2 regions of the Paenibacillus bovis genome follow, and region 2 is predicted to be linked to the other one. Evidence: a T-box and tRNA genes for the amino acid it is inferred to sense, from the RefSeq annotation. Region 2 holds a T-box; the other holds one or more tRNA genes.

Region 1 (15,258 bases), 1.4 Mb from region 2:
ATCGCCTTCCGGGAAGCGCACGACCCGACCCGGCAAAATATCCAGACCGCGATGAACTCCGTACTCTTCGCCTTCGCTGAACAGCAGCTGCATACCCAGACAGATGCCCAGCAGCGGCTTGCCGCTATCGGCCACTTCCTGCACGATATGATCCATTCCACCCTCGCGGATATGATTCATCGCATCGCCAAATGCACCTACGCCAGGCAGTATCACTCCCTCGGCTGCAAAGATCTCATCCTTATCGCCTGTGATGACATATTCATAGCCGAGACGTTCGATTGCTTTGCTGACGCTGTGCAGATTGCCGATGCCATAATCTACAATCGCAATCGCCATCGGTTACAGCACTCCCTTCGTCGAAGGTACCCCTGTTACACGCGGATCTATAGACGTCGCTTCATCAATCGCACGTCCCAGTGCTTTGAAGACCGCTTCGATCATATGATGCGTATTCTGACCATAATGTACAATCACATGTAGGGTAATGCGTGCTTCAAGCGCCAATTTCCACAGAAACTCATGCACCAGCTCCACCTGGAAGCTACCCACCTGAGACGAAGGATATTCGGCCCGATATTCAAAATGCGGACGATTGCTCACATCGATCACCACTTGTGCCAGTGCCTCATCCATCGGTACAAATACACTCGCATACCGTTTGATCCCGCGCTTGTCTCCCAGCGCTTCACGCAGCGTCTGACCAAGGCAGATTCCGATATCCTCTACCGTATGGTGATCATCAATCTCGATATCGCCCTGTGCTTTGAGCTTGAGATCAAAATGTCCATGCTTGGTAAACAGATCCAGCATATGATTCAGAAAAGGCACATCCGTCTCGATCTCGGCCTGTCCTGTTCCGTCTACCTGAAAAGCCAACTGAATATTCGTCTCGTTCGTTTTGCGGCTCACTTCGGCCTGGCGTGTACTTTGATTCTCGGTTGACATATGAATTCTCCCCCTGGTCTCCTGCTATTTTATATATACGATATGATCCAAGACAGACGATAGGCTGCTGTCTCAGCTTCCTTCCTGTTCCAGCCGTACCTGAATCGCCCTTGCATGGCCTTCCAATCCTTCATGACGGGCCAGCTCCATAATAATATTGCCGTTTGTCAGCAGTGCTTCCTTGCTGTAATAGATCATGCTCGACTTTTTGATAAAATCGTCCACATCTACCGGCGAAGAGAAGCGGGCAGTCCCGTTGGTTGGAATAATATGATTCGGTCCGGCAAAATAATCGCCTACCGGCTCCGAGCTGTAATTACCGAGGAAAATAGCTCCTGCATTTTCGATCATGCCCAGCACATTCATCGGCTGATCGACCATGATCTCCAGATGCTCCGGCGCCAGTCGATTCACAATACGAATCCCTTCTGCAATATCCCGAGTGACAATAATAGCGCCATAATTTCGGATTGAAGCAGTCGCAATCTCTCTGCGCGGCAGGCTCTCCAACTGTCGCTCCACTTCGGCTGCCACAGCATCCGCCATCTCCTGGGAAGAAGTCACCAGAATCGCGGATGCCATCTCATCATGCTCGGCCTGGGACAATAGATCGGCTGCTACATAGACCGGATTCGCCAGATGATCGGCCAGTACGACGATTTCACTCGGACCCGCGATACTGTCGATATCGACCACACCGTATACTTCCCGCTTGGCGAGAGCTACATAGATATTGCCGGGACCGCATATTTTATCAACTGGCTCAATACTGTCCGTGCCATAGGCCAGCGCTGCTATCGCCTGAGCGCCGCCGATACGATAGATTTCCGTTACACCTGCTTCGGCTGCTGTGACCAGAATATACGGATCAATGCCTTCGGTCCCTCCTGTTGCTGGTGGTGTCACCATCACGATCTGCGGCACACCCGCTACCTGGGCAGGAATCACATTCATGAGTACCGAGGAAGGGTATGCTGCCTTGCCGCCTGGCACATACACGCCGACTCGCTGCAGGGGACGAATAATCTGCCCGAGCAGACTGCCATCAGGTTGCAGATCCATCCAGGAATTACGCTTCTGCTTCTGGTGAAACTGACGGATATTGTTTGCCGCCAGAGTAATCGCTGTAATAAAAGAAGGTTCTACCTGCGCGTAGGCTGCCTGCAGCTCTTCTTCGGTCACCCGCAGCTGGCTTGCTGTCAGCTCGACCCGGTCAAACTGAGCGGTATATTGCAGCAGTGCTGCATCTCCCTCCTGCTTCACACGCTGCACAATCTGTTGTACAGCAGCATTCTGCTCGGGCGAACCATATTCTACTTCACGCCGCAAATCAAATTCCTGTGCAGATACTATTTTCACAATATGCTCCCCCTTGCTTCATCCCTTGCTATGACTGCAGGTGCCCAAGCAGGCTTACCCGACCTGTTCTCTATGATTGGATCTCCTGAATCTCATTTGCTACAGATGGCTGAATGACCTTTTGCAGTTGATCACACAGCTGCTGGATTTCTTCACTTTTCATACGATAGCTTACCCGGTTGGCAATCAGCCGACTAGTGATACCGAATAGCTCCTCCATCTCGACCAGCCCATTCTCCCGCAAGGTCTGTCCGGTTTCTACCATATCGACGATCCGGTCAGCCAATCCGATCATGGGCGCCAATTCAATAGATCCGTTCAGCTTTATTACTTCAACCTGCTGTCCGCGTTCACGGAAATACTGGGAAGCTACATTCGGATACTTGGTCGCTACACGCTGCTGAATCCCCGGCTGCCAATCCGGCAAAGCGATTACCGACATCCGGCAGCGAGCGATACCCAGATCGAGCAGCTCATACACATCACGATTTTCTTCCATCAATACGTCCTTGCCGACAATACCGATATCTGCTACTCCATGCTCTACATAGATCGGTACATCGACCGGTTTGGCCAGAATGAACTCCATTTTTGCTTCCGGCAGTTCCACGATCAGCTTGCGCGATTCATCTACATCGGTCGGAATCGGAATACCCGCCTGCAGGAATAGCTGAGCTGCCTTTTTATAAATACGCCCTTTGGGCATGGCTACTTTCAGAATCTGACTCATAGGGTATGCATCTCCCTGTTCTAATTTGCAGTTCTTGATTCATATTACTGGCTCATTGCTTGGCTGCCCCTCGTAAAATGAACAACCTCTCCATAACGATCCGGAGAAAAGGAAATATCTGCTGCTTCTGCTGCATACTCCGTAACTACCATTTTCCCCTGCTGCCGCAAATTAGCTGCATGAGCAAAAGCTTCACGGCGGCTGGCTGCATCATAAGTGATCATCACCGGTTTGGCCGGTTGCGGTACGGGCAGATGCACACCATCCAGAATACGATTCGTTTTGAGTGCAAATCCGGTTGCTACTACAGCACGTCCAAACTGCGCCAGCAGGTTATCATATCGCCCGCCGCTGCAGATCGGTGATCCCAGTTCAGCCGCATACCCTTCGAATACCATGCCGGTGTAATACGAGAAGTTACCGATCATCGTTAGATCAATCATTACGTATTTCGAGATATCGTATGCTTCCAGCACTTCCCATACTTTGCACAGATGACGAATCGAAGCAGATGCCTGTTCATTGCTGCTGATCTCCAGTGCCTGCTGACAGATCTCTTCCGCTCCTCGTAGCCGCAGCAGTCCTTCCAGTTCACTGCGCTGCTCGGCAGACAGGCTAAAAGCAGCCAGCTGCTCCCGGAAGCCTACAAAATCACGGTTGAGCAGTCGATCCTTGAGCGCTTCCTGCTCGCGCACCTTGCCTGGTAATGCTTCTTCCAGCAGTCCGCTCAGAAAGCCGACATGACCAAGAGATATTTTAAAATTCTGCACCCCTGCTGCCTGCAGGCAAGCAATCGCGAGGGCAATCACCTCTGCATCCCCTTCCGGCGAATCCACGCCTACCAGCTCTGCTCCGGTCTGGAAAAACTCTGCTTCCCGTCCTGCTTCTTCTTCAATCGAGCGGAATACATTCGCATGATAAGCCAGTCGGATCGGCAGCTGCTCTTCTTTGAGCAAAGAGCCCATGACACGTGCGATCGGTGTTGTCATATCCGAGCGCAGTACCATTGTGGTACCACGGTTATTTAGCATTTTATATAATTTACGGTCCGAGGTCGAGCTGGCTACCCCTACCGTATCGTAATATTCGAGCGTTGGTGTAATGATCTGGCGATAGCCCCACTGGGACATCGATTGCAGCACATTTTCCTCAATATACCGCAGTTTGGACACGACATGCGGTAGATAATCACGCACACCTGTCGGTTTTTCGAATCCTTTTGGCTTGGACAAAACGGTCACCCCTGATCACACAATATTTTATCACATTAAAGTGGTACTTTGCTAATAAAGTAAAGGATATTTGATATATTACCACACCGTAACTGTACAGTCAATTGACATCCATTTCTCGATATAGCTTCTATCGTGCTTCCTTTGTGCTTTTATATCTGTCTCTTTATCTGCTTCATTTGTATGCTATTTTTTCAGCCAACAGATGCTTTCATCCAACTGCTTCACAGGCTCTTCTGTTCGCTTATAGCCTTTTCGATTGCTCTCTATCCCAATTACCCACCGGGCAGTCATTCTCCTTCTTATTTCCCGGAAAATAAAATCCGGAAGCTATTCGCTATCCTTCTTTCCATTATGCTTGTTTCCAGCTATACAAAAAGGCCACCTGCATTAGAGGTGACCTTTTGGATTTATGAATACAAGCTATTGCCTGCGCTATTCCTGTTATGGACTGGTTCGCTGAACCGCATCCGTTTTACGCGTACGTTTGGTGCCATCGTTACTACCGCGTTTCTTTTTGGATAAGGATGACGGAACACTTCCCAGCAGTACCCACGAGAAAGGAACCCGTCTAAACATAATCTGAACAATAATGGAGGAGACTACCAAGGCAAAAATAAGACCTCCATAGATCCAGCAGAAATACGTAATCGTGCTCATCGAGAACTGATCCTGTGTTTCCCGGTAAAAGGCCAGCAGGAACGGATGAACCAGATATACCGCAAAGGATATCTCTCCCAGACGACGCAGAATTGCCAGCAGCCATGCCGGTGCACGACGCTGTAGAATAAAGGCACTGTGGAACAATACCAGAGAAGACAGCATCGTGTAGATATTCCACATGAACTCATACCAGAGCGAGTCCAGCCATTCATTGGTCAGACGTGCATCATACCAGATCTGCACATAGATCAGACCGGTGATCAGCCAGCTGACCCATAGGACAATCGTGCTGATCTTCTGGATACGGCGCATTTCGCTCCATTTACTCATCACCCAGGAACGGAAAGGCTTGAAGTAGATCGCTACGAAAGCACCCATCAGATAATAAGCAAAATACGACAGCGCAATGCTGCCCTTACTCGCATAATGCAGATCGTATTTATTCCATAATACCCATCCCCACTGAATGGCCAGACCAATCGGTAGCGCCCAACGTGCAATCCAGCGCTGACTTTTGAGTAGCGCCAACATGAGCGGGAACAGAATATAGAACTGCACACTGATAAATACAAAGTACAGATGCGTCCAGGCCGAGCCGTGGAAAATGGCATGAACATAGTCACCGAGCAATACACCGATCGGTTCATCAAATCGATCATTATTATACAGCTTATACAGGAAATATAGTGCCGAGATCAAAATATACGGCAGCAAAATATACAACATTCGTTTTTTATAAAAACTGCCAATCAATTTACCTGTGAGCGGACGATCATAGTAATTATAAAACAATACAAAGCTGCTCAAGAAAATAAACGAAGGCGTACCGTACTTGAAGAAAAGATTCAGAAAGTTAAATACATAATACAGCGAGGTGCTCACGGCTTCTATCGTCGCATTGGACGTGGAATGCACATGCAGCACACCTATAATAGCAATAGCCCGAAAGAAATCAAGCTGTGGCAGCCGCTCTTTCTTAATTGGATTCAATGTTAAAGCATCTCCTTACAATTGAAATGGTACAACAGATGGTTGGCTTTTCTATTCCCGGGCTTGTCCATTCGCCCCATATAGCCACCATGTATGCACCATTCTCATTCTCACATTCAGAATATTGCCTATATCTATTCCTTGTTTATTCTGAATGGGTTTACCTTTTTGTTTCAGGGTCTGGAAGAGGTTCGGTTAATATTACATCATTAACATTACCCAACATTTCCGGATTTTTCCGTGATAATACGCGCAAAGGATTGCCGCCGACAAATGTACCGGCAGCTACATCTTTATGTACCACTGAACCTGCCGCCACAATAGCTCCATCTCCAATCGTGACTCCCGGCAGGATCGTACTATTGGCACCAATCATCACTTCATCGCCAATCACTACATCACCCAGACGGTATTCACGAATCAGATATTCATGAGCAAGGATCGTTGTATTATAGCCAATAACCGTATTTTTGCCGATCTTGATACGTTCGGGGAAAAACACATCGACCATGACCATTAATCCAAATGCCGTATCCTGGCCCACTTCCATACGGAGCAGATGACGATAAATCCAATTTTTCATTTCCAGAATCGGACAATATCGCGATATCTGTATAAAAACAAAATTGCGAACCCCTTTCCAGGGGCTCACCGTTTTATAGATTTGACGCAGCGCATTCCGATTGCCTTCCACGGGATAACGCTCTACTTTTCTCATCGGTCTACCGTATCCCCGAGTACCAGCTCATACAGATCGCTCATCGTATGCAGAATATAGGTAGGGTGATACTTGGACAGCTCCACTTCTCCCTTGAGTGACCAGGCAACAGCTGCCGAGCGTACACCTGCAGCTGCAGCAGACTGTAGATCCGCTGGACTGTCGCCAACCATCAATGTCTGTTCAGGCGAGGAGCCAAGTGCCTCCAGTGCTCTCTGAACAGGCTGTGCATCCGGTTTGGGACGCTCTACATCATCCAGCGTAATAATCACATCCATATACTGAGCCAATTCGAACAGCTCCAGTACACGGGTCGTGGTAGCACGGATTTTGGTCGTTACTACGCCCAGCTTGAATCCTTCTGCTTTGAGACGTGCCAGCACTTCATTTACTTCCGGAAAAGGAGCCACCATATCATCATGGTGCAGTGAGCTGTACTCGCGATAAGCAGCCACCAGTGCCGTTACATCCTCCAGACCGGAGAATGTACGCAGCTGCTGTTCCAGCGTCAGACCCATATGGGGAATAATTTGTTCCCGGGTAAGGGCAGCCGCTGGCTGTTGATTCATAATATGAAGAAATGAGGAGATAATCAGCTCATTCGTATTTACAATCGTACCATCCAGATCAAATAATATCGTATCCATCATTTTTGATTACTCCTTACGTTCAGGGTGCAGCTTTTCATGAGTATCAGACTCTGCTGTTTTATGAGTGCCTGCAGCAGCCGGATGCTCGGTATGGTGATTATCCGGTACAGGATCGTGGTGAGCCCCTTTGGTCGACAGAATCGGATCGCTATACAGTTCCTTCGACCAGCCTGCACGGCGGCGAATAATAATGATAACAATCGCAGCCACGATCAGTACGAGAGACAATAGCTGGGAGACGCGAATATTGCCGTATCCCGGTTCAATCGCTCCCTGTTCAAATCCAAACCAGGTCATCGGCGTCCATAGACTGTTGACGAATGAAGCCAGCCAGACCGGTCCATCAAAAGTAAGACTGTCAGTACGCAGTGCTTCGATAAAGAAGCGCCCAATACCATACCAGATAAAGTACGTCATAAAAATCTCACCGGCACGTACAAAATGACGACGGCGCAGCACAAAGATCAGCAGAATGCCGACCAGATTCCATAACGACTCATACAGGAATGTAGGATGATGGAACACACCATTTACATTCATCTGATTCACGATATAATCGGGCAGATGCAGATTACTGCGCAGGAAAGACTCATCGACAGGTCCGCCATACGCTTCCTGGTTTACAAAGTTCCCCCAACGACCAATCAACTGGCCTGCCAGCAAACCTGGCGCACAAATATCAGCAATCCGCCAGAAATTGTAGCCTTTATAACGTGTGTAGATCACACCACAAATGATGGCACCGATTAGTGCACCATAAATGGCAATGCCGCCATTCCAGATTTTGAACACATCTACAATGTTATCTTTGTAATCCGGCCAGCGAAAAGCAACATAATAGATCCTTGCGGCGATAATGGCGGACGGTACACCGAACAACACCAGATCCATAAAAAATTCCTGTGGAATCCCGAACCGGTTGCCTTCCCGCAGCGCCAGTACCAGACCCACCAGTGCACCGAGACCCAGGATCAGGCCGTACCAGTGCACCTCCAGTGGCCCAATTGCAAAAGCAATCGGATTAATTAACGATGTCCCCATGCATACCCTCTCCTTAATCCAATTCGTCGAGATCTTCGGCGATCGTCTCGGTCAATTTGTGCGTGAATTGGAGAGCTGCATTGTACCCCATACGCTTCAGGCGGAAGTTCATTGCCGCCACTTCGATAATAACAGCCAGGTTACGTCCCGGACGTACAGGGATGGTAACGAGCGGTACATCAGTATCGATGATCTGCGTTGTTTCTTCATCCAGACCGATACGATCATACTGCTTGTCCTGCTGCCAGGCTTCCAGACGTACAACGAGTGTGATACGTTTGTTATTGCGGATAGCACCTGCGCCAAACAGAGTCATCACGTTGATAATACCGACTCCGCGAATCTCCAGCAGATGGCGGATCAGCTCGGGAGCTGTACCATGCAGCTGATTGTCCGATGTCTGACGAATTTCTACCGCATCATCCGCGATCAGACGGTGTCCGCGCTTGACCAGCTCCAGCGCCGTTTCACTTTTACCGATACCGCTGCTGCCGGTAATTAGCATACCTACACCATATACGTCTACGAGTACACCGTGAATGGTTGCTGTAGGCGCGAGCTTTTTCTCCAGAAAGTTGGTAATGCGGCTGTGCATAATCGTGGTGGACAGATTGCTGCGCAGTACAGGCAGATTATGAGCATCACTGGCTTCTATCAGTTCCTCGGGTACTTCCAGACCGCGGGTAACAATAATACATGGCGTATCTTCATTACATAGCTTGCCCATGCGTTCCGCTTTTTCTTCGTGCGTCAGCATTTTGAAAAAAGCGAGTTCCGTTCTTCCTAGAATCTGTACGCGCTCTGTAGGATAGTATTCAAAATATCCTGCCATTTCCAAACCGGGCCGGTTCAGATCATCTACGGTAATGTTTCGTTTTAAGCCCTGTCCCCCGGATACAACCTCAAATTGGAACATCTGCACTAATTCCGAAACCTTCACATGTTTAGCCATACTGTTCTTCCTTTCCCTGAGTGGATCACTTGTCTCGTATTTGATTATGACCATAAATCGCAGTACATATTATTCCCAATGTACCAATGGTAATTGAAAACGTTAATGAAATCAATTATATCGGCAGATTCCCGGCTTTATTATGGCTATACATCATCATTCAGGACAAAGACCTCTCGTGGCAGGCAGAATATACAACTTTCTGACTTCTGACTTCTGACTAAGTGTATCTTTTAATTATGAACAGTCTATGATGAAATTCCTGTATCTGCTCTATTTTTTTCTATGTATGGGTCCATACTATTTTATAATATTCTAAATCAACCTCTTATACCGCTCTATTGAAAAACCCCATAATTCCCGTCACCTAAATATGGCTCCAATATCTGCAACCCACACCCACACCCACACCCACACCCACACCCACACCCACACCCACACCCACACCCACACCCACACCCACACCCACACCCACACCCACACCCACATAAATTCTGCTGCGGATTTCAACTTAATGCAAAAAAAGCTTACCGCACCTTTATACCAACAGGCACGATAAGCTTTTATCATATGAATCATCAGCCTACTGCTCACTAATGATCAAATTCATTTACATTAAATACAGTCCGTTACCGTGTACAATTATACAGTTGCTGGCGCTGTATAGAACAAGTTATCTTCGGATTGCGGATCGAAAAGATGTGCTTTGTTCATATCAACAGCCATCGTTACTGTTGCATTGTCACGTGTAGTGGAACGTCCGTCTACACGAGCGATAACTGTATCGGAGCTGATACCGCCCAGATACAACAGCATTTCGTGACCCAGGTTCTCGGATACTTCTACTTTAGCGGTGAATACTGTATTTGGTGAAGCATCCAGGAATACCGGCTCTTCGTGGATATCTTCCGGACGAACACCCAGAATTACTTCTTTGCCCACATAACCTTGCTCTTTCATTACCTGAGCTTTACCACCTGGCAGGCTCAGTTCCAGACCGGATGCGGAGAAAGTAGTCGTTCCATTTTTCTCGGACAGCGTACCACGAATAAAGTTCATTGTAGGCGATCCGATAAATCCGGCTACGAACATGTTGCGCGGATGGTTATACAGTTCTTCTGGAGAAGCAGCCTGTTGAATGATACCCTCTTTCATAACGACGATACGATCGCCCATAGTCATGGCTTCGATCTGATCATGCGTTACATAGATAACAGTCGTTTGCAGACGTTTTGCCAGTTTGGTGATTTCCGCACGCATCTGACCACGCAGTTTGGCATCCAAGTTGGACAGCGGCTCATCCATCAGAAAGACTTGAGGATCACGGACAATCGCACGTCCCAAAGCGACACGTTGACGCTGACCACCGGAAAGTGCTTTTGGTTTACGCTCCAGCAAGTGCTCGATATCCAGAATTTTCGCTGCTTCGCGAACACGTTTGTCGATTTCTTCTTTTTTCACTTTACGCAGTTTCAGACCAAACGCCATATTGGAGTATACATCCATATGAGGATACAGGGCGTAAGATTGGAATACCATCGCAATATCGCGATCTTTTGGAGCAACATCGTTAACCACACGGTCACCGATGTACAGTTTACCCTCAGAGATTTCTTCCAGACCTGCAATCATACGCAGTGTTGTAGATTTACCACACCCGGAAGGACCAACCAGTACCAGGAACTCTTTATCTTTAATATCCAGATTAACGTCAACTACTGTTGCTTTATCGGAACCTGGGTATTTTTTGAAAATATGCTCTAAACGTACGCCTGCCATAATAAAAAACCTCCCTGAATGATAGATGTAGTATTTTTCGAATTCCTGCTCATAGCCTGCGATTCACGCATCATATGAGCACTTGCGAAGCTTTTCATTGAAACTTTCATTATTGAATCTCTAAATTAAATCTCTAATCCTTGGTAAATAAATTGATTTGCTAACTTGTAACCGCTTACCAAATCGATTCTATAATTATTGTTTTGGAGTCGTTGACAGGTGTATCTACACCTACCTGCATTCGAAAACAAATATTACAGACCTGATCCGTCACCCTGTCCCTTTGCAGTATGTATAATCACTGTGATGCAGCAGAAAGGGTTGGAGCGATAACAGAATAAAGAGCAAATCACCAAACCGGCTAGCCTATTCATCCTTTTGGTTGAATGTTTGAAACCGGTTTCTTTATCTGTTTATATCTTACTCCAATCCCCTCTTGCACTCCATCCACAAACTGTACAAAAAAAAATCTAACTTTTTGTCACTTTATACAAAAGCAGTGTCAGTCGCATCAGAACAGCATCTTCAAACCGGCGTACATCCAGCTGCGTCTCCTGCTTAATCTTATCCAGTCGATATAAAAGCGTATTACGATGAATATAAAGCTGCTTGGCTGTTTCACTAACATTACAATCCATTTTGAAAAAGGTCTCCAGTGTACTTACAGTCTCCTCATCTCCAAACAGATGAGAATGGTCCTCTGCCGACTCTACAAATCGCTGCCTTTCTTCTACCGGTATCCGGTATAACAGACTTTCAAGGCGCATTTCCCAGGGCAAATGAATATGATCGGACACATGAAACAATTTGCCCAGATGTATAGTTTCTCTAAGCTGGGCTACAGTCTCTAACAGCCGGTCTGCCGGAATCAAAGGGCGCGCCACACTAATATGAAAGACGCCAACCCATTCGCTCGCTACAAGCTCATGCAGTCCCAGTGCAAAAGCCGTCAATACATCTTCCTCGGTATCTTCATGCTCACTGTATACTTCTCTTCCCGAATAAGCAGAAAGATCGCTTTGCTCATCATCCTCGATAAGATTATGATTAGCCAGAATGAGCCATTCATTGTCATGCAGCGGAATAAGCAGAACTTCTCTATCAAAATAGCTGGATAACAGCTTTTCCAACTCTTTCATCTGTAAATTACTATTTTGCAGATTATCCACCACAAGCAGAAAAGGAATCATTGAAATATTCAGACGCTGGCGCAATACAGTCTCATCAGGTATAACCTCTGCAGGAGTACGACTACTCAATTGGCGAACTATCCATTGACCTAATTCTCGCGCAGCCAGCTCTGATTCGTCAGTAGTAACTGTCTGCTCTAACTCCAATCCTATGGCCGAAGGAAGAAGCAGCTTCAACAGCTGATACACCTGCTCCATCCTTTTTTCTTCAGCTTCAGATACGATAGTGGTGTAATCTGAACGTAATTTAGAACTATTCAGATTCGGATTTTTAAATTTGTAACTGCTGGCTTGATCTGCTTTTTGCTCTATATTTACATCTGTGTCTGTGTCTGTGTCTGTGTCTGTGTCTGTGTCTGTGTCTGTGTCTGTGTCTGTGTCTGTGTCTGTGTCTGTGTCTGTGTCTGTGTCTGTGTCTGTGTCTGTGTCTGTGTCTGTGTCTGTGTCTGTGTCTGTGTCTGTGTCTGTGTCTGTGTCTGTGTCTGTGTCTGTGTCTGTGTCTGCAAATGATACGGATATAGACGGGATATCGGAAAACATAATTTCCCAAACCATAACTTCTTTTTCTTCTACAGCTACAGGAAGAAGAAAAGTATTGGTCTTCGCATTCTCTGTATATCGTTTATCACTTTGTTTCTTTGTCTTATTTCGTTTCTTTTTATAATCCCACTGCTCTATTGTCCATTGATGTTCTGAAATAGAACATCCAATAATATGCTCGATTTGATTCTTTAGCCTCGTTAAATTCATAATTATATTCCTTCTCCATTCTCCCTCATCATTCATCTGGCAAAGGTATAAGAATATAAAACATGTATACAAAGATCATATCTTTAAACTTTAACTACTGTAAAAGCTCAAACCATACATAGTAACTGCTATAAGATCCTTATATCTAGTATGAAATTCTGGATCTAGTATTTTTATTTTATCCTATTTTTCAGTCAAAGTATAAATATAACGCACTTTATCAAAGTAAACTATTGAAGAACATGTTTTCCCAACAAATGTACTATTAAAAAACATACAAAAAAAGCACCCTGCTTTTCGGCAAGATGCTTTTATATGATGAGCCATGAAGGACTCGAACCTTCGACACCCTGATTAAAAGTCAGGTGCTCTACCAACTGAGCTAATGGCTCATAATAAAACTGGTGGAGGCTGATGGATTCGAACCACCGAACTCGGAGAGAACAGATTTACAGTCTGCTGCGTTTGGCCACTTCGCTAAGCCTCCACAAAATAAAGGTGGCTCGGGACGGAATCGAACCGCCGACACGAGGATTTTCAGTCCTCTGCTCTACCGACTGAGCTACCGAGCCATACTAATATTCAATTAAATAAAAATGGCGGAACCGACGGGATTTGAACCCGCGATCTCCTGCGTGACAGGCAGGCATGTTAACCCCTACACCACGGTTCCAGGGTTAAAAATGGTGCCGGCGAGAGGATTTGAACCCCCGACCTACTGATTACAAGTCAGTTGCTCTACCAACTGAGCTACACCGGCACATAATGGTGGAGACTGAGGGGATCGAACCCCCGACCCTCTGCTTGTAAGGCAGATGCTCTCCCAGCTGAGCTAAGTCTCCAGGTATGTATGGTAGCGGCGGAGGGGATCGAACCCCCGACCTCACGGGTATGAACCGTACGCTCTAGCCAGCTGAGCTACACCGCCATATAAAAGTAATTCAATGTAAACATTTATTACTATATCATACCAAGTAAGTTCTAGTGGCGGAGAGAGAGGGATTCGAACCCTCGCACCGCTGACGCAGTCTAACCCCTTAGCAGAGGGTCCCCTTATAGCCACTTGGGTATCTCTCCAAAAGAAAACTCACAAAGTTGCTCCCTGAAAACTGAATCCGAAACGAAACACCGCTGTTTTAGAACGCTTATTTGGATAAGCCCTCGACCGATTAGTATTGGTCAGCTCCATGCATTGCTGCACTTCCACCCCCAACCTATCTACCTCGTCGTCTTCAAGGGGTCTTACTAATTGGGAAATCTCATCTTGAGGGGGGCTTCACGCTTAGATGCTTTCAGCGCTTATCCCGTCCGCACGTAGCTACCCAGCGATGCTCCTGGCGGAACAACTGGTACACCAGCGGTGCGTCCATCCCGGTCCTCTCGTACTAAGGACAGCTCCTCTCAAATTTCCTGCGCCCACGACAGATAGGGACCGAACTGTCTCACGACGTTCTGAACCCAGCTCGCGTACCGCTTTAATGGGCGAACAGCCCAACCCTTGGGACCTACTTCAGCCCCAGGATGCGATGAGCCGACATCGAGGTGCCAAACCTCCCCGTCGATGTGGACTCTTGGGGGAGATAAGCCTGTTATCCCCAGGGTAGCTTTTATCCGTTGAGCGATGGCCCTTCCATGCGGTACCACCGGATCACTAAGCCCGACTTTCGTCCCTGCTCGACTTGTAGGTCTCGCAGTCAAGCTCCCTTATGCCTTTACACTCTTCGAATGATTTCCAACCATTCTGAGGGAACCTTAGGGCGCCTCCGTTACATTTTAGGAGGCGACCGCCCCAGTCAAACTGCCCACCTGACACGGTCCCTGTACCGGATCACGGTACCAGGTTAGAACTCAGATGCGATCAGGGTGGTATCCCAACGGCGCCTCCAAGGAAGCTTGCGCTCCCTCTTCGTAGGCTCCCACCTATCCTGTACAAATCGCACCCCAGTTCAATATCAAGCTGCAGTAAAGCTCCATGGGGTCTTTCCGTCTTGTCGCGGGTAACCTGCATCTTCACAGGTATTAAAATTTCACCGGATCTCTCGTTGAGACAGCGCCCAAATCGTTACGCCATTCGTGCGGGTCAGAATTTACCTGACAAGGAATTTCGCTACCTTAGGACCGTTATAGTTACGGCCGCCGTTTACTGGGGCTTCGGTTCATAGCTTCGCTTGCGCTAACCACTCCCCTTAACCTTCCAGCACCGGGCAGGCGTCAGCCCGTATACTTCGCCTTGCGGCTTCGCACAGACCTGTGTTT
Region 2 (15,258 bases):
CAGATTCAGTAAGAAGGCCTGCAAACGTACAAAAGATGATATACTAGGCTAGAAGCGAATAAGTTCGGTAGGCAAGCTGCAAAATACGAAGGTAACGGGCACATTGGTGATACGGCCGTCAGCGCACGCTAACAGAGCTTCATCACACGTCGTTCATTTTATTTTATATACGAAAGGGATTTCTAACCTATGAAAGTAAACAATGCAGAATTTATTATCAGTGCTGTACGTCCGGATCAATATCCGGAAGATGGTTTGCCGGAGATCGCTCTGGCCGGACGCTCGAATGTAGGCAAGTCCTCGATGACCAACCGTCTGATTAACCGTAAAAATCTGGCACGCACGAGTGCGACTCCCGGCAAAACGCAGCATCTGAACTACTATCTGATCAATGAAATGCTGTATTTCGTCGATTTCCCCGGCTATGGCTACGCTAAAGTATCCAAAAGCCAGCGCGAAGCATGGGGTAAAATGATCGAAAGATATCTGTTGGAGCGCGAGCCGCTGAAGCTGGTCATCCTGGTGATCGATCTGCGTCATGCTCCGTCCAAAGACGATATTATGATGTATGACTGGCTCAAATACTATGACTGCAACATCTGCGTCGTAGCGACCAAAGCCGATAAAATCCCTCGCAGCAAGTGGGACAAACACATCAAAGTCGTCAAAACAGATCTGGGCTTTGTACCGGAAGATGATTTCGTATTGTTTTCATCCGAGACTGGGCTGGGTAAGGATGAATTATGGTCCATCATCGAACGTCATGCCTTTGCCCCCGATGAAGATGAGTTGGAAGAGGAAGAAATGGAATCCTTGTCTGCGAACGAACAGGATAGTGACAACCACCACGAACGTGAAGAAGATGATATTCCTTCCCAGTAAGCCATAAACTCATAGATTAACCCGTAAAACAAGGTATTTAGCGAGGAAAATGGAGCATCAAGGGCGTTCTCCCGTTCTTTACAGCGATTAATCCGTTTTTCTCTGAAATATGATGAAAATTGTTGACTCGGGTGGCAGGCAATACCGTTCATGATTGATGTATAATAATGAATATATTGGAATGCCAATAGAATTGAGGAGATTTTTATGGCTCAGCGGTTAGCCACAGAGTATATCAAAGCCAGTTTACAGTTGTCGAAAGATCAAATGTCCCAGTTTATCCACTATGCCGAAGACCCCCATGTCCATCACCGGGTAAAAGTACTCGATAATGGCTGTCAGGAAATTGTATTCGGTACACGAAATGGTGAGGAAGTTCATTTACCTTTTGACCTCAAAGAAGGAAGCTATGTCTGTGAGTTGTCTTTCCGCTTGGTAAACCCGCATCTGACAAATATGATTCGTAAATTGTTTGTTGCCTTTAAAGGCTCAGGCGTTGTGAACCGCATCTACAAAGGATTCACAATGATATATGATTATGAACAGGGTGTTGTGCAGAGGATCACCGAGCATACGGCAGAAGGCGAGAAATTGATCTACCGGCAGAAGAATGCTTCGCTGGAGCTCAAAACCCGCCTGCAGTCCACATCCATTGAGACAGATATTGAACTGGTCCGCCGTATAGTGGATCAGCTGCTGGATCAACGCAATGCTTCCGCAGGTCCTTACGAGGAGATTGACCAGGAACTGCAGCTTCAGGCGAGACGGCTGTTTAGCCTGGAAGCCTGAATAGGACCCACATATGCTAGTATGCATATCGACCATTCATCGTATCGATGGATGGTCTTTTGTTATATTTATACATAAAAATGTATAAGAAATCAGCAATGGTTGGGCTGCTGTCATATTGGGTAAAATCGCATAAAGCCGGGCTTTTTCATGGACTTACTCATCCCACAAAAATATTCGAAAAAAGCTTGCAATTCGTGTCGATAGATGTTATTTTTAATCTCGTTGAAAATAACATAGGAACCAGGATTCACTCAGGACATGGTAATGTTGCGAGAGATTATTCCCTCGGGAAGTGAATGACGTAGGTCCTAGCGGATGAAATTTCCAAACATTTTATTCCTAGGAAGGGGGAACCGGAAGATGGAATACTCAACTTTCGGAAGACACGTTGCTGTTGATACTTGGGGTGTAGATTTTGATTTGCTGAACAGTGCAGAATATTTGCAGGCTCAGATGGTTGAAGCAGCTGAGGCTTGCGGTGCAACCGTAATGTCTGTTCAATCCAAACAATTTGAACCACAAGGGGCGACAGTGCTTGTTTTGTTGTCGGAGAGTCACCTCTCGATTCATACGTATCCTGAGAGAGGATTCGCGGCTATTGACTGTTATACCTGCGGAGAGACCGTAGATCCACAATTGGCGATCGACTACCTGGTGTCCGTTCTGAAGCCTGAAAAAACGTATGCCAAAAAACTGGTTCGTGGTCTTGGAGAACTGCAAGTAGAGACTCCAGTGATGCAATCCAGCGAACTGATTAATCGATAATAAGGCTTTGCTTTAAACGGGCAAAGAATGAAAATGAATACCGCTCAAAAGAAAGGCATCTGGTACTGTGTATCGGATGCCTTTTTATATGCATATGTTCATAGCTTTATTTGGGTATATCGGATGATACAGAATTGGTTAAAGAAATAGAAGAATAACGCCGAAATAATACAGTAGGTAAAATATTGAACCGTTTTATAGCGGTGAAACAACAAATTTAATTAAATAATGCATGAAGATATGTCGGGATTTCATAAACATTTCATAAAGACGGCGAAATTGCCCTTTTTGCTGTGATATAATTAACGTATTGTGAAGAACGAAAAGTGATAAGTTACAACTTTTAGACTAGGTGGGTGAACTTGCAATGCACATTATTGTTGTCGGACTCAACTACCGCACAGCACCGGTTGAAGTAAGAGAACGGTTTGCCATTGCGGATGAAGAATTACCGGAAGCTCTCCGGCAGCTTAAGGATACCAAAAGTGTATTGGAAGGCACCATTGTAGCAACTTGCAACCGTACGGAAATCTATGTTGTACTGGACCGTCTGCATATGTGCGGACATTTTATCCGCGGCTTCATGGAGCAGTGGTTTGGTATTTCCCGTCAAGAATTTACGCAGCATTTATATATATATGAAGATGAGCAGGCGATTGATCATCTGTTCCGGGTTACCTGTGGACTGGATTCCATGGTACTTGGCGAGACCCAGATTCTGGGACAGGTCAAACGGTCTTTCCAGCTGGCTCAGGAAAACAAAGCGACGGGCACATGGTTTAATATGTTGTTTAAGCAAGCTGTTACGCTCGGTAAACGTGCGCATGCAGAGACTATGATCGGTGAAAGTGCCGTATCGGTCAGCTATGCCGCAGTAGAGCTGGGTAAACGTATTTTTGGTGCTTTCCATAACAAAGTTATTATGATTCTGGGCGCAGGCAAAATGAGCGAATTGACAGTCAAGCATCTGTACGCGAACGGAGCGGCAGAAGTGATTGTAGCGAACCGTACACTGGGGCGGGCTCAGGAGCTGGCTCACAAATTTAACGGTACACCATGCACGATGGAAGAAGCGGTCCATCGTCTGCATGAAGTGGATATTCTGATCAGCTCGACAGGCGCACAGGGCTACGTACTGGATCCGGGTATGATCAGAGAAAGCATGAAGCAGCGCAAATCGCGTCCGCTCTTTATGATTGATATCGCGGTTCCGCGTGATCTGGACCCGGCTATTGGCGAAATCAGCAATGTATTCCTGTATGATATTGATGATCTGGAAGGCATTGTAGAGAGCAATATGGCGATGCGCCGTGCCGAAGCGATCAAGATCGAACGCATGATCCGCGAAGAAATGGAAGTGTTCCAGCAATGGCTGAAAACACTCGGTGTCAGACCGGTCATCCGCGCCCTTCAGGAGCGTGGTGCCCGTATTCATGAAGAGACACTGGAAAGCCTGTTTAACAAGCTGCCAGAGCTGGATGAAAGACAGCGTAAAGTGATTAGCCGTCTGACCAAAAGTATTGTCAATCAAATGAATCATGAGCCGATTAATCGGGTCAAGGAAATGGCTGCCGAGAAAAACGGCGCAGAGACCGTAGAATTATTCACGCGTCTGTTCGCACTGGAAGAACAGACACAGTCTTTGACCGAATCAGCCAATGTAAGCAAGCCTGCTTCCGAGCGGACTTCCATGCCATCCCATTCACCGGTTGCTGAAGGAAACATGGCATCCTTTGCTCCCGCAATTTTATAGGCAGGTGATTTGCTTTGACGCTGTTTAACCTGTTATACGATATTATTATTTATTTATACGCCCTGAGCCTACTGTTTTATTTCTCGGATTGCATACGTCGCAATCCGAGGGCGAAGCGGACGGGCACAGGGTTTCTTATTTTGGTATTTATTATCCAGTTGGCGAGTATTACCATTCGCACGGTGGAAGAGAAGACACTGCCGCTGTTTTCAACGTATGACTTTTTCTTTTTCCTTACTTTTATTTTAATATTGATTTCCTTTTTTATCGAAAGGGTACTCAAGACTGATTATGCCGTATTGCTATTAAATGTAATCGGCTTTTGTGCTATGGTTCAGAATCGTCTGCATTCTCCTGGTGAAGGGGCACTGCCCTCGGGCTGGGATACCGTACATGGGCTGCTGATTCTGCATGTGGCACTGGCCAATCTGAGTTTTGCCTTTTATACGGTAGCTGCTGTTTTTGCGGCCATGTATTTGTTTTTGCACCGTAAGCTCAAGCAAAAGAAATGGGATAACACCGTACGCCGGCTGCCAAGCCTGGAGAGTATGGAGCGGTATACATACACTTCCATGCTTATCGGTACGCCACTGCTGATCGTATCATTGATTGTGGCATTGATGTCTATTTTTGCAGAAGGACGCTTTGTACTGCTGCTGGATCTCAAAGTCGTATTTACACTACTGGCACTGTGTGTATATATTGCCTATTTTGCTACGCGGCATATGCGTAATTATTCGGCGGTAATTATGGCTCGATGGGCAATAGCAGGCTATATCGTATTTATTCTTAATTTTGTAGCCAATACCTGGTCGGCGTTTCACCAATGGGTAGGCGTATGAGTGATATTATTCCATACGTTCCTGTAATGCTGGATTGTAGAAATCAGCACTGCCTGATTGTAGGCGGCGGTAAGGTAGCCGAGCGTAAAGCGCGAAACTTGCTGCGCGGCGGTGCGATCATTACGGTGATCAGCCCTAAACTGTCTTCGGAATTGCAGGAGCTGGCCCGATTGGACCGGATTCACTGGATTGCACGTCATTATGAGTCTGGTGATGTCTTAGGCTCGACAGGCGCGGAGCGTAGCGGAGTTAAGCGTTATTTTCTCGTGCATGCGGCCACGATACATGCAGACGTAAACCGTCAGGTAGCGGATGAAGCACGGTGTGCAGGTATTCCTGTCAACGTGGCTGATCATCATGAGTCCAGTAGCTTTATCAATCCGATGGTAATCCGCCGGGGGCGATTAATCGCCTCTATTACGACTTCGGGAGCAGGACCGGTCGTGGGACGACGGTTGGCGGGTGAACTGGAGCAGCATTTTGGTCAGGAGTATGAGACTTATATTGAATTTCTTTATTATTTGCGCCACCGGATCAAGCAAGTGGTTCAAGATCCGGCAGAACGCAGGCGATTGCTGGAACGAGCTTCAGAGCTGGATATACTGGAGGAAATTCGGCAGGAACGGTTTTGCTGGTGGGAAGAGCCTCGGATTGAAGAGTGGATCGCACAACATCGGGGAGAGATAACCTAATGCGCAAAATAATCGTAGGAAGCCGGCAAAGTGCGCTGGCACTGACCCAGACAGGACATGTTATAGATGCTTTGACAGAGCTGGGCAGACAGAACGGAATAGAAGTGGAATTTGAAATCAAAAAGATTGTTACCAAAGGCGATCAGATTCTGGATGTAACTCTCTCCAAAGTAGGCGGTAAAGGGCTATTCGTTAAGGAAATCGAGCAGGCACTGCTGAATGGTGAGATTGATATAGCTGTTCATAGTATGAAGGATATGCCTTCTGTACTGCCGGATGGTCTGGTAAATGGAGCGATTCCCAAACGTGTCGATCCGCGTGACTGTCTGATTACCCGTAATGGTGGCGGGCTGGACGAACTCCCTGTTGGAGCCAAGCTGGGAACTAGCAGCCTACGCCGTGCAAGTCAGCTTAAAGCCTATCGCCCCGATCTTCAAATTGAATCTATTCGCGGAAATATCGATTCACGACTGCGCAAGCTGGAGAGTGAAGGATTCGATGCGATTATGCTGGCAGCAGCCGGACTGGACCGTATGGGATGGTCGGATCGGATCAGCGCCTATCTTCCTGCGGACATCTGTCTGCCTGCTGTAGGGCAGGGTGCTCTGGGAGTGGAATGCCGTGCCAATGATGAGCATATGCTGCAGCTGCTGTCTTTATATAATGATGATCTGACCGCGCTCACCGTAACGGCAGAGCGAACGTTCCTGGCCAAGCTGAATGGTGGTTGTCAGGTGCCGATTGGCGCGTATGCCGTACGCTTGCTCACACCGGATTCTCAAGCCGATCAAAACGTTATACAATTAACGGGAATGGTTGCTTCACCGGATGGCAGTACCATACTGAAAGAAACGCTGCAGGGCACCCATCCTGTAGAACTTGGGCTTGCCGTAGCGGATCAGTTAATTCTTCGTGGAGCGGATCAGATTCTGGCAGAAGTTAGGGGATGAAGGAATGACCGGCAAAGTGTATCTGGTGGGCGCAGGGCCCGGAGCTTTGAAGCTGATTACGCTTCGTGGTTGGGAATGTATCGGACTCGCCGATGCGATCGTATACGATCGTCTGGCAAGTCCACGGCTTCTTAAGCAGGCCAAACCGGGAGCGGAAAAAATCTACGTGGGCAAGCTGCCTGACCGTCATACGATGAAGCAGGAAGAAATCAATCAGTTGCTCGTCGATCTGGCTCTAGAAGGCAAAACCGTTGTTCGTCTAAAAGGCGGCGATCCGACGATCTTCGGCAGAGTAGCCGAAGAAGCAGATCTTCTGCGTCAGCATGGAATAGAGTACGAGATTGTGCCGGGAATCAGTTCCTCTATCGCTGTACCGGCTTATGCAGGAATTCCGGTCACTCACCGAGACCATGCTTCTTCCGTATCGATCATTACCGGACACGAGAGTCCGGATAAGCTGGATGAGAGTATTCACTGGGATAAGGTGACTAACGCTACTGGAACACTCGTCTTTATGATGGGCGTAGCCAAAATTGGCTATATCAGTGAACAGCTCATTCGTCACGGCCGACCGGCAAATACACCGGTTGCTCTGGTTCGCTGGGGAACACGGGCCGAGCAGGATACCCTGGTAGGTACCCTTCAGGATATCGCCGCCAAAGTAGCTGCTGCCAATTTTAAACCGCCGGCTGTTATTGTAGTCGGAGAAGTGGTTAATCAACGGGAGCATCTGCAATGGGCTGAACGATTGCCTTTGTTCGGCAAACGCATTCTGGTGACCCGCGCACGCAGCCAGGCAAGCGAACTGGTGGATCGTATCGATGAACTGGGCGGAGAACCATATGAGTACCCGGTAATCGAGACTGTGATGCCTTCCAGTGAGTCTGCCAGACAGCAGATCACCCAGGCGTTCTCCCAGCTGGAAACATATGACTGGGTGTTTTTCACCAGTGTAAATGGTGTGGATTACTTTTTCCGTCATCTGGAAGAGCAGGGGCAGGATATACGCTCCCTGCATCGCGCCCGTCTGGTTGCTGTGGGTCCGGCTACTCTGGCGGCTCTGCGCAACTGTGGTCTGACCGCGGTAGCTTTGCCTGAGAAGTTCCATGCCGAAGGCATGCTGGAGAGCCTGGAGGGTCAGCTGGAGGCAGGACAATGTGTTCTGCTGCCGCGTGGTGACCTGGCACGCTCCTGGCTGCCGGATACGCTGAGACAAATGCAGCTGGACGTGACAGAGGTCGATACGTATGAGACAGTTATGGTGGATGAGGACGATATCGAACTGCGCAAGCTGTTTGAAGAAAAAGCAATCCATGCCGTTACCTTTACGAGCTCATCTACAGTCACAAATCTGCTGGCTGCAATGCGTAAAATGGGCTTTGAGCATCCGGCGGATACACTTCGCCACTCGGTAATTGCCTGCATCGGACCGCAGACCGCTCTTACGGCTGAACAGGCAGGATTGCAGGTAGGGCTGCTGGCCGAGCAGTCCACCCTGGATGGATTAATAGATATTTTATGCCGCTGGAATGCGGGGAGTGTCTCGCTCCAGTCCCAATAATGAATGATCGACATATCGCATGCCGACCACCGCTTGAGCAGGTCGGCTTTATTTTATAAACAGAGAGGAAGTATTATTATGAGTCAAGCATTTACACGTCATCGTCGTCTGCGCAAAACTGCTGCTATCCGCAGCATGGTTCGTGAAACCCGTCTGCACAGAACGGATTTTATCCAGCCGGTGTTTGTTACCTACGGAACGAATGTAAAACAGGAAATCTCCTCTATGCCGGGTGTATATAATTTCTCAATGGACCGAATTGGTGAAGAGATTCAAGAGATTGTAGATCTGGGCATTCCGGCTGTTATGGTATTCGGTGTACCGGAGACCAAGGACAGTGTCGGTAGCGGAGCCTATTCAGAACAAGGTATTGTGCAGCAGGCGATTCGTTATATCAAAGAACATTATCCACAGCTTGTGGTAATTGCAGATACCTGCCTGTGTGAATTTACCGATCATGGACATTGCGGCGTTGTTCATGCTCATGAGATCGATGGTCATATCCATGCGGACGTGGATAACGATGAATCGCTGGAGCTGCTCGCTCAGACAGCGGTATCCCAGGCACAGGCCGGAGCGGATATTATCGCTCCTTCCAATATGATGGACGGATTCGTTTATGCGATTCGTGCAGCACTGGATGATGCAGGATTCCAGGATATTCCGATCATGTCCTATGCGGTGAAATATGCGTCTGCATTCTACGGTCCATTCCGTGAAGCGGCTCAATCGGCTCCGCAATTCGGTGATCGCAAATCTTATCAAATGGACCCAGCGAATGTACGTGAAGCGCTGCGTGAAGCAGAAAGCGATGTACAGGAAGGCGCCGATATGCTGATGGTCAAACCGTCACTTGCTTATATGGATGTACTGCGCGCGGTGCGCGAGAATTTTGATCTGCCACTGGTTGCCTATAATGTTAGTGGTGAATATGCGATGGTCAAAGCGGCTGCGCAGCAGGGCTGGATTGACGAGCGTGGTATCGTAACCGAGATGATGCTGGGCTTCAAACGTGCCGGAGCAGACATGATTATTACGTATTTCTCCAAAGACGTAGCACGCTGGTTGCGTGAGGAATAAGATAACTCCCGATTATTCGTTCGGGATTGCGAATGAGCCGAACGGGTAAATATACGGGACAGGGAAAATGAATACAGCTAGCGGTGAACAGGTCTGCCTGTTCATCGCTCATCTGTTTCATTGGATACCATTATGGAGGTGCTTGATCAATGAACAATATGAATTCCGTACGTCGTGACGAACACTCGCGTACAGCTTTTGAAGAAGCCAAACAATATATTCCGGGCGGTGTCAACAGTCCGGTACGCGCTTTTAAAACGGTAGGTCTGACTCCTGTGTACGTGGATCGCGGAGAAGGTTCCCGTCTGTATGATATCGATGGCAATGTATTTATCGATTATGTCGGTTCCTGGGGACCGCTCATTATGGGACATGCCCATCCGGACGTTGTGCGTGCTCTGCAGGAAGCTACAGTAAAAGGTACCAGCTTTGGCGCACCGACCGAAATTGAGACGCGTATGGCCAAACTGGTCGCTGAACGGGTGCCTTCTATCGATATTGTACGTATGGTAAGCTCCGGTACAGAAGCGACCATGAGTGCAATTCGTCTGGCACGCGGCTATACCAAGCGTGATAAAATTCTCAAATTTGAAGGTTCTTACCATGGTCATGGCGACAGTCTGCTGATCAAGGCCGGTTCCGGTGTAGCCACACTGGGATTGCCGGACAGCCCGGGTGTACCGGAATCGATTGCATCCAATACGGTAACGGTTCCTTATAACGACCTGGACTCTGTACGTCTGGCATTCGAGCGTTTTGGCGAAGATATCGCCTGTATTATCGTAGAGCCTGTAGCCGGCAATATGGGCGTTGTTCCTCCAGCAGCAGGATTTCTGGAAGGACTGCGTGAAGTAACTTCCCAATATGGCAGCTTGCTGATTTTTGATGAAGTGATGACCGGGTTCCGCGTAGACATCAACTGCGCACAGGGACGCTTTGGCGTAACACCGGATCTGACCTGTCTGGGTAAAGTGATCGGCGGCGGTCTTCCGGTAGGCGCATACGGTGGCAAACGCGAGATTATGGAACAGATTGCTCCAACAGGTCCTATTTATCAGGCAGGTACCCTTAGTGGTAATCCGCTGGCGATGACAGCCGGCTATACTACACTGAGTCTGCTGACACCGGAAGTCTATGCTCGTCTGGAACAAATCTCTGCTCGTCTGCAGGAAGGTTTTGAAGCCAATGCGCGTGAAGCGGGTATCCCGCTGACTATCAACCGCGTCGGTTCTATGGTATGTCCTTTCCTGACCGAAGGACCGGTAACCAATTACGATACAGCCAAAGCGAGCGATATGGATATGTTCAAGCGCTATTTCGGCGCGATGCTGGATCGCGGAATCAGTGTGGCTCCTTCTCCATTTGAAGGCATGTTCGTATCGGGCGTGCATAGTGATGAAGATATAGAGCAGACGATTGCGATTCATCGTGATGTCATGAAGTCACTGTAACCATGACATCTTCTATGGATCAATCCAACAGTCACAATAGTCACGCTAATTCGTCTCTGTCCAACCGTCCCGCTGCTGAACGCCGCGGTGAATGGCTGGAGATTATGCCTGGTCGCGAGCTGGATCTGCAGCAGACCGAGCAGCGTCATACCCGGATGATGCAATGGCTGGAAAGTCGTTCTTTTCCCGCCAAACTGCTGGGCAGACTGCATTCAAAAGGTGAAATCAAAATCAACGGAGACCGTATCAGACTGCGCCTTTTCCCGGCTGTAGAATATGGCTTTGAACCGCGCTATGATCATCCGGCAGAGATTTTGTATGAAGATGATTACGTACTGGTCGCTCACAAGCCGGCAGGTATGGCGGTACATCCTTCCGATCCGCAGGACACGCGAATTACACTCGCTCATGCGATTGCTGCACATTATGAAAGTACAGGCCAGGACTGCGCTGTCCGCCATGTACATCGTCTGGATGAAGATACGACAGGACCAGTATTATACGCCAAAAATGAATTTGCCCTTTCCCTGCTGGATGAGCAGATGAGAGACAAGCATATTGGCAGACGGTATATTGCGCTTGTGCAGGGTAATGTGAATGAACAGCTTACGGTGATCGACGAACCGATTGGCAAGGATCGTCATCACAAGCAGCGCCGCCGTGTATCACCGGGTGGTCAATCGGCTGTTACGTATATAGAAAAGGTAGCAGGAACCAAAGCCGCTAGCCTCGTCCGGTTGAAATTGGAGACAGGGCGTACCCATCAGATTCGTGTTCATATGAGCTATATGGGACATCCACTGATCGGGGATTCACTGTACGGCGGTCGCAGTGATCTGCTGAGTCGTCAGGCACTGCACGGCGAGCAGCTTGTTTTTATCCATCCATGGACAGCAGAAGATATCATTATAAATGATCCATGGCCTGCCGATATACAGAAGCTGGCAATAGACCTCAAGTTGATTGAAAAGGAATAATTGTGTTCTATTTAGAGTAGATATAGCTTCTTTTGGACGAATAGACAAACAAGCTGACATTCTGCAGACCTTCTGCCGGATGTCAGCTTTTTTATTGACTTTACCACGTTCACAAGTTATGATGTTGAGTGAAAATTATTTCAAAAACTGTGAACGGAAATAGTAGACATGATCGGCCTTAAGAGAGCAGAACTGCTGCGCTGAGAGGTTCTGTAGGATGCGATACGTCGAAGTCGTCCGGGAGTTGTTTATTTGAGACCAGACTTGTCTGATAATGATGATCAGGAGCTGGTATAGAATAAACCGGTAGCAGCCGTTATCTGTCTTAGAGTGTCGTTGTCCGGCCATTATGCTATACGGATAACGAAACAAAGGTGGTACCACGAGAGCCAGGCCTTTCGTCCTTTGAGACGAAGGGCTTTTTTTGTTGACCTGGCCTTACTGGAGAATAACTGCCCAACCCCATCATACACAGTTTATACGCAGGCACGATCAGCCGCATCAGGCGGCTCCGTCCATGCAGAAAGTGTACACATTTACTTATATGATAATTATGGAGGGAATTGTATGACAGAACCAAACACGAATCCGGCAGGAACATCCATGCCGACAACGTATGATCCCAAATCAGCCGAACGCAAATGGTACGATTACTGGATGGAGAATGACTTCTTCCGTGCAGGTCAGCGTCCGGATGCACAGCCGTACACAATAGTAATTCCGCCGCCTAACGTAACCGGTATGCTGCATATCGGTCATGCGCTGGACTTTACCCTGCAGGATATTATGATCCGTACCAAGCGGATGCAGGGATATGATGCTCTCTGGCTGCCGGGATCCGATCACGCGGGTATCGCTACCCAGACCAAGGTAGAGCAGAATCTGCGCGCCGAAGGTATCACCCGTCACGATCTGGGACGCGAGAAATTCGTCGAGAAAGTATGGGAATGGAAAGATAAATATGCACAGACGATCCATGAGCAATGGGCTAAAATGGGCTTTTCCCTGGATTACTCCCGCGAACGTTTTACACTCGATGAAGGTCTGTCCAAAGCAGTACGCCAGGTATTCGTAAAACTGTATGAAAAAGACCTGATTTATCGCGGCAAACGGATTATCAACTGGGACCCTCAGGCCCGCACAGCGCTGTCCGATATCGAGGTTGAATATAAAGAAGTAAACGGTCATCTGTACCATCTGGAGTATCCGCTCAAAGATGGCAGCGGCTCGATCACTGTAGCTACAACCCGTCCGGAAACCATGCTGGGCGATACAGCAGTAGCGGTTCATCCCAAAGACGAGCGCTACAAAGACATGATCGGCAAAATGCTGGTACTGCCAATCATCGGCCGCGAAATTCCGGTGATTGCCGATGATTATGTAGACCGCGAGTTCGGTAGCGGTGCAGTGAAGATTACACCTGCACATGATCCGAACGACTTTGAAATGGGTCAGCGTCACGATCTGCCACAAATCGTAGTAATGGACGAAGGCGGCATCATGAATGAGAATGCCGATAAATATCAAGGTATGGACCGCAGTGATGCACGCAAGCAAATCGTCAAGGATCTGCAGGATGCAGGCGTACTGATCCGTATCGAGGATCATGTTCATCAGGTAGGCCACAGCGAGCGCTCCGGTGCGGTAGTTGAGCCGTATTTGTCTACGCAATGGTTCGTAAAAATGAAGCCGCTGGCAGACGCTGCTATTGAAGCACAACGCAACGGCAAAGGTACGAACTTTGTACCGGATCGTTTTGAAAAGACCTATCTGAACTGGATCGAAAATGTACGCGACTGGTGTATTTCCCGTCAGCTGTGGTGGGGACATCGTATTCCGGCATGGTACTGTGAAGAAACAGGCGAGATTATCGTATCCGCTGAAGATCCAAGCACAATGCCTGAGCATGCCGGCAAAACGCTGCGTCAGGATGATGATGTACTGGATACCTGGTTCAGCTCGGCACTATGGCCGTTCTCCACACTCGGCTGGCCGGATGAGACAGCTGATCTCAAGCGCTACTATCCGACCGATTTGCTCGTAACCGGATATGACATTATCTATTTCTGGGTAGCTCGTATGATCTTCACGGCTATCGAGTTTACCGATCAGATCCCGTTCAAGGATGTGCTGATGCATGGTCTGGTACGTGCTTCGGATGGCCAGAAAATGTCCAAATCGCTCGGTAACGGCGTCGATCCGCTGGAAGTTATCGAACAGTATGGTGCAGATGCCATGCGTTATATGATCTCGACCGGCAGTACGCCTGGACAGGACTTGCGTTTCCGCTGGGAACGTGTAGAGCAGTCCCGTAACTTTGCCAACAAAATCTGGAATGCTTCCCGTTTTGCACTGATGAATATGGAAGGATTCACTTTTGAAGATATCGATCTGACTGGCAATTTGAGTACGGCAGACCGCTGGATTCTGCATCGTATGAATGAAACGGCACGCGATATTACACGCCTGATCGATTCTTATGAATTCGGTGAGACCGGACGCTTGCTGTACAACTTTATCTGGGACGATCTATGTGACTGGTATATCGAGATTGCCAAGCTGTCCCTGTACGGAGAAGATGCAGCCGCGAAGAAAACGACCCAGTCCGTACTGGCTTATGTACTGGATCGCACGATGCGGATGATTCATCCGTTTATGCCGTTTATTTCCGAAGAAATCTGGCAGCATCTGCCGCATGAAGGCCAGACAATTACACTGGCAGCCTGGCCGGAATTCGATCCTGCACTGGAAAATAAAGCGGCAGAAGAAGAAATGAGTCTGCTGATCGATATGATCCGTTCTGTACGTAATATCCGGGCGGAAGTAAATGTACCAATGAGCAAAAAAATCGAGCTGCTGGTAAAAGCAAATGACCAAAAGTCACTCGATATTATCGAGTCCAATGCTCATTATATCCAGCGTTTCTGTAATACATCCGAATATCAGGCAGGTCTGGATCTGAGTGCGCCAGACAAGGCAATGTCTTCTGTCGTTACCGGTGCAGAACTGTATCTGCCACTGGCAGGACTGCTGGATATCGGTCAGGAAATTGCTCGTCTCGAAAAAGAAGTGGCTACACTCAACTCCGAAGTAGAACGCGTGGAGAAAAAGCTGTCCAACCAGGGCTTTGTATCCAAAGCGCCAGCGAAAGTGATCGAGGAAGAGCGTGCCAAGCAGGCTGATTATTCCGACAAGCGCGACAAGGTTCTTGCCCGTATTGCCGAACTGAAAGGTTAAGGTGAACGTGATGGAATATGAAACTGCGGAGGGGCAAAATGCCCCTCTACATACCTACGAACAAGCGGTGGAATGGATTAATAATCTGATTCCTTTTGGCATTCGTCCGGGATTGGAGCGGATCGAGCAGCTAATGCAGCTGCTCGGCAATCCGCATCGCAGACTGAAATTTATTCATGTAGCAGGCACCAACGGCAAAGGCAGTACCTGCGCTTTTCTCACCCGGGTACTGATTGAATCCGGCTATGATGTGGGTACATTTACTTCGCCTTATAT

The links. The T-box of region 2 lies ahead of AR543_RS20125 (valine--tRNA ligase). A T-box ahead of a tRNA ligase gene usually reads a tRNA of that ligase, here a tRNA-Val.
Region 1: it encodes a tRNA-Val, which carries the amino acid that the T-box ahead of AR543_RS20125 (valine--tRNA ligase) is inferred to sense. The anticodon was not compared.

Annotation. Positions count from the first base shown of each region.
Region 1 is NZ_CP013023.1:797,070-812,327, reverse strand. It holds gene hisH (imidazole glycerol phosphate synthase subunit HisH) at 1-339, opposite strand, end outside; gene hisB (imidazoleglycerol-phosphate dehydratase HisB) at 343-948, opposite strand; gene hisD (histidinol dehydrogenase) at 1,021-2,307, opposite strand; gene hisG (ATP phosphoribosyltransferase) at 2,378-3,037, opposite strand; gene AR543_RS03540 (ATP phosphoribosyltransferase regulatory subunit) at 3,082-4,269, opposite strand; gene AR543_RS03535 (acyltransferase) at 4,714-5,922, opposite strand; gene AR543_RS03530 (acyltransferase) at 6,083-6,640, opposite strand; gene ppaX (pyrophosphatase PpaX) at 6,637-7,290, opposite strand; gene lgt (prolipoprotein diacylglyceryl transferase) at 7,297-8,331, opposite strand; gene hprK (HPr(Ser) kinase/phosphatase) at 8,345-9,283, opposite strand; gene AR543_RS03505 (ABC transporter ATP-binding protein) at 9,926-11,062, opposite strand; gene AR543_RS03500 (PucR family transcriptional regulator) at 11,533-12,441, opposite strand; gene AR543_RS03495 (hypothetical protein) at 12,567-12,758, opposite strand; tRNA gene AR543_RS03490 (tRNA-Lys) at 13,322-13,394, opposite strand; tRNA gene AR543_RS03485 (tRNA-Tyr) at 13,405-13,489, opposite strand; tRNA gene AR543_RS03480 (tRNA-Phe) at 13,502-13,574, opposite strand; tRNA gene AR543_RS03475 (tRNA-Asp) at 13,600-13,675, opposite strand; tRNA gene AR543_RS03470 (tRNA-Thr) at 13,687-13,762, opposite strand; tRNA gene AR543_RS03465 (tRNA-Val) at 13,769-13,844, opposite strand; tRNA gene AR543_RS03460 (tRNA-Met) at 13,854-13,930, opposite strand; tRNA gene AR543_RS03455 (tRNA-Ser) at 13,988-14,079, opposite strand; rRNA gene AR543_RS03450 (23S ribosomal RNA) at 14,152-15,258, opposite strand, start outside.
Region 2 is NZ_CP013023.1:4,722,278-4,737,535, reverse strand. It holds gene yihA (ribosome biogenesis GTP-binding protein YihA/YsxC) at 190-882, shown strand; gene AR543_RS20175 (hypothetical protein) at 1,090-1,671, shown strand; gene speD (adenosylmethionine decarboxylase) at 2,035-2,439, shown strand; gene hemA (glutamyl-tRNA reductase) at 2,807-4,192, shown strand; gene AR543_RS20160 (cytochrome C assembly family protein) at 4,207-5,034, shown strand; gene AR543_RS20155 (precorrin-2 dehydrogenase/sirohydrochlorin ferrochelatase family protein) at 5,031-5,726, shown strand; gene hemC (hydroxymethylbilane synthase) at 5,726-6,676, shown strand; gene cobA (uroporphyrinogen-III C-methyltransferase) at 6,681-8,237, shown strand; gene hemB (porphobilinogen synthase) at 8,316-9,317, shown strand; gene hemL (glutamate-1-semialdehyde 2,1-aminomutase) at 9,467-10,768, shown strand; gene AR543_RS20130 (RluA family pseudouridine synthase) at 10,771-11,745, shown strand; T-box leader at 11,886-12,154, shown strand; gene AR543_RS20125 (valine--tRNA ligase) at 12,313-14,982, shown strand; gene AR543_RS20120 (bifunctional folylpolyglutamate synthase/dihydrofolate synthase) at 14,993-15,258, shown strand, end outside.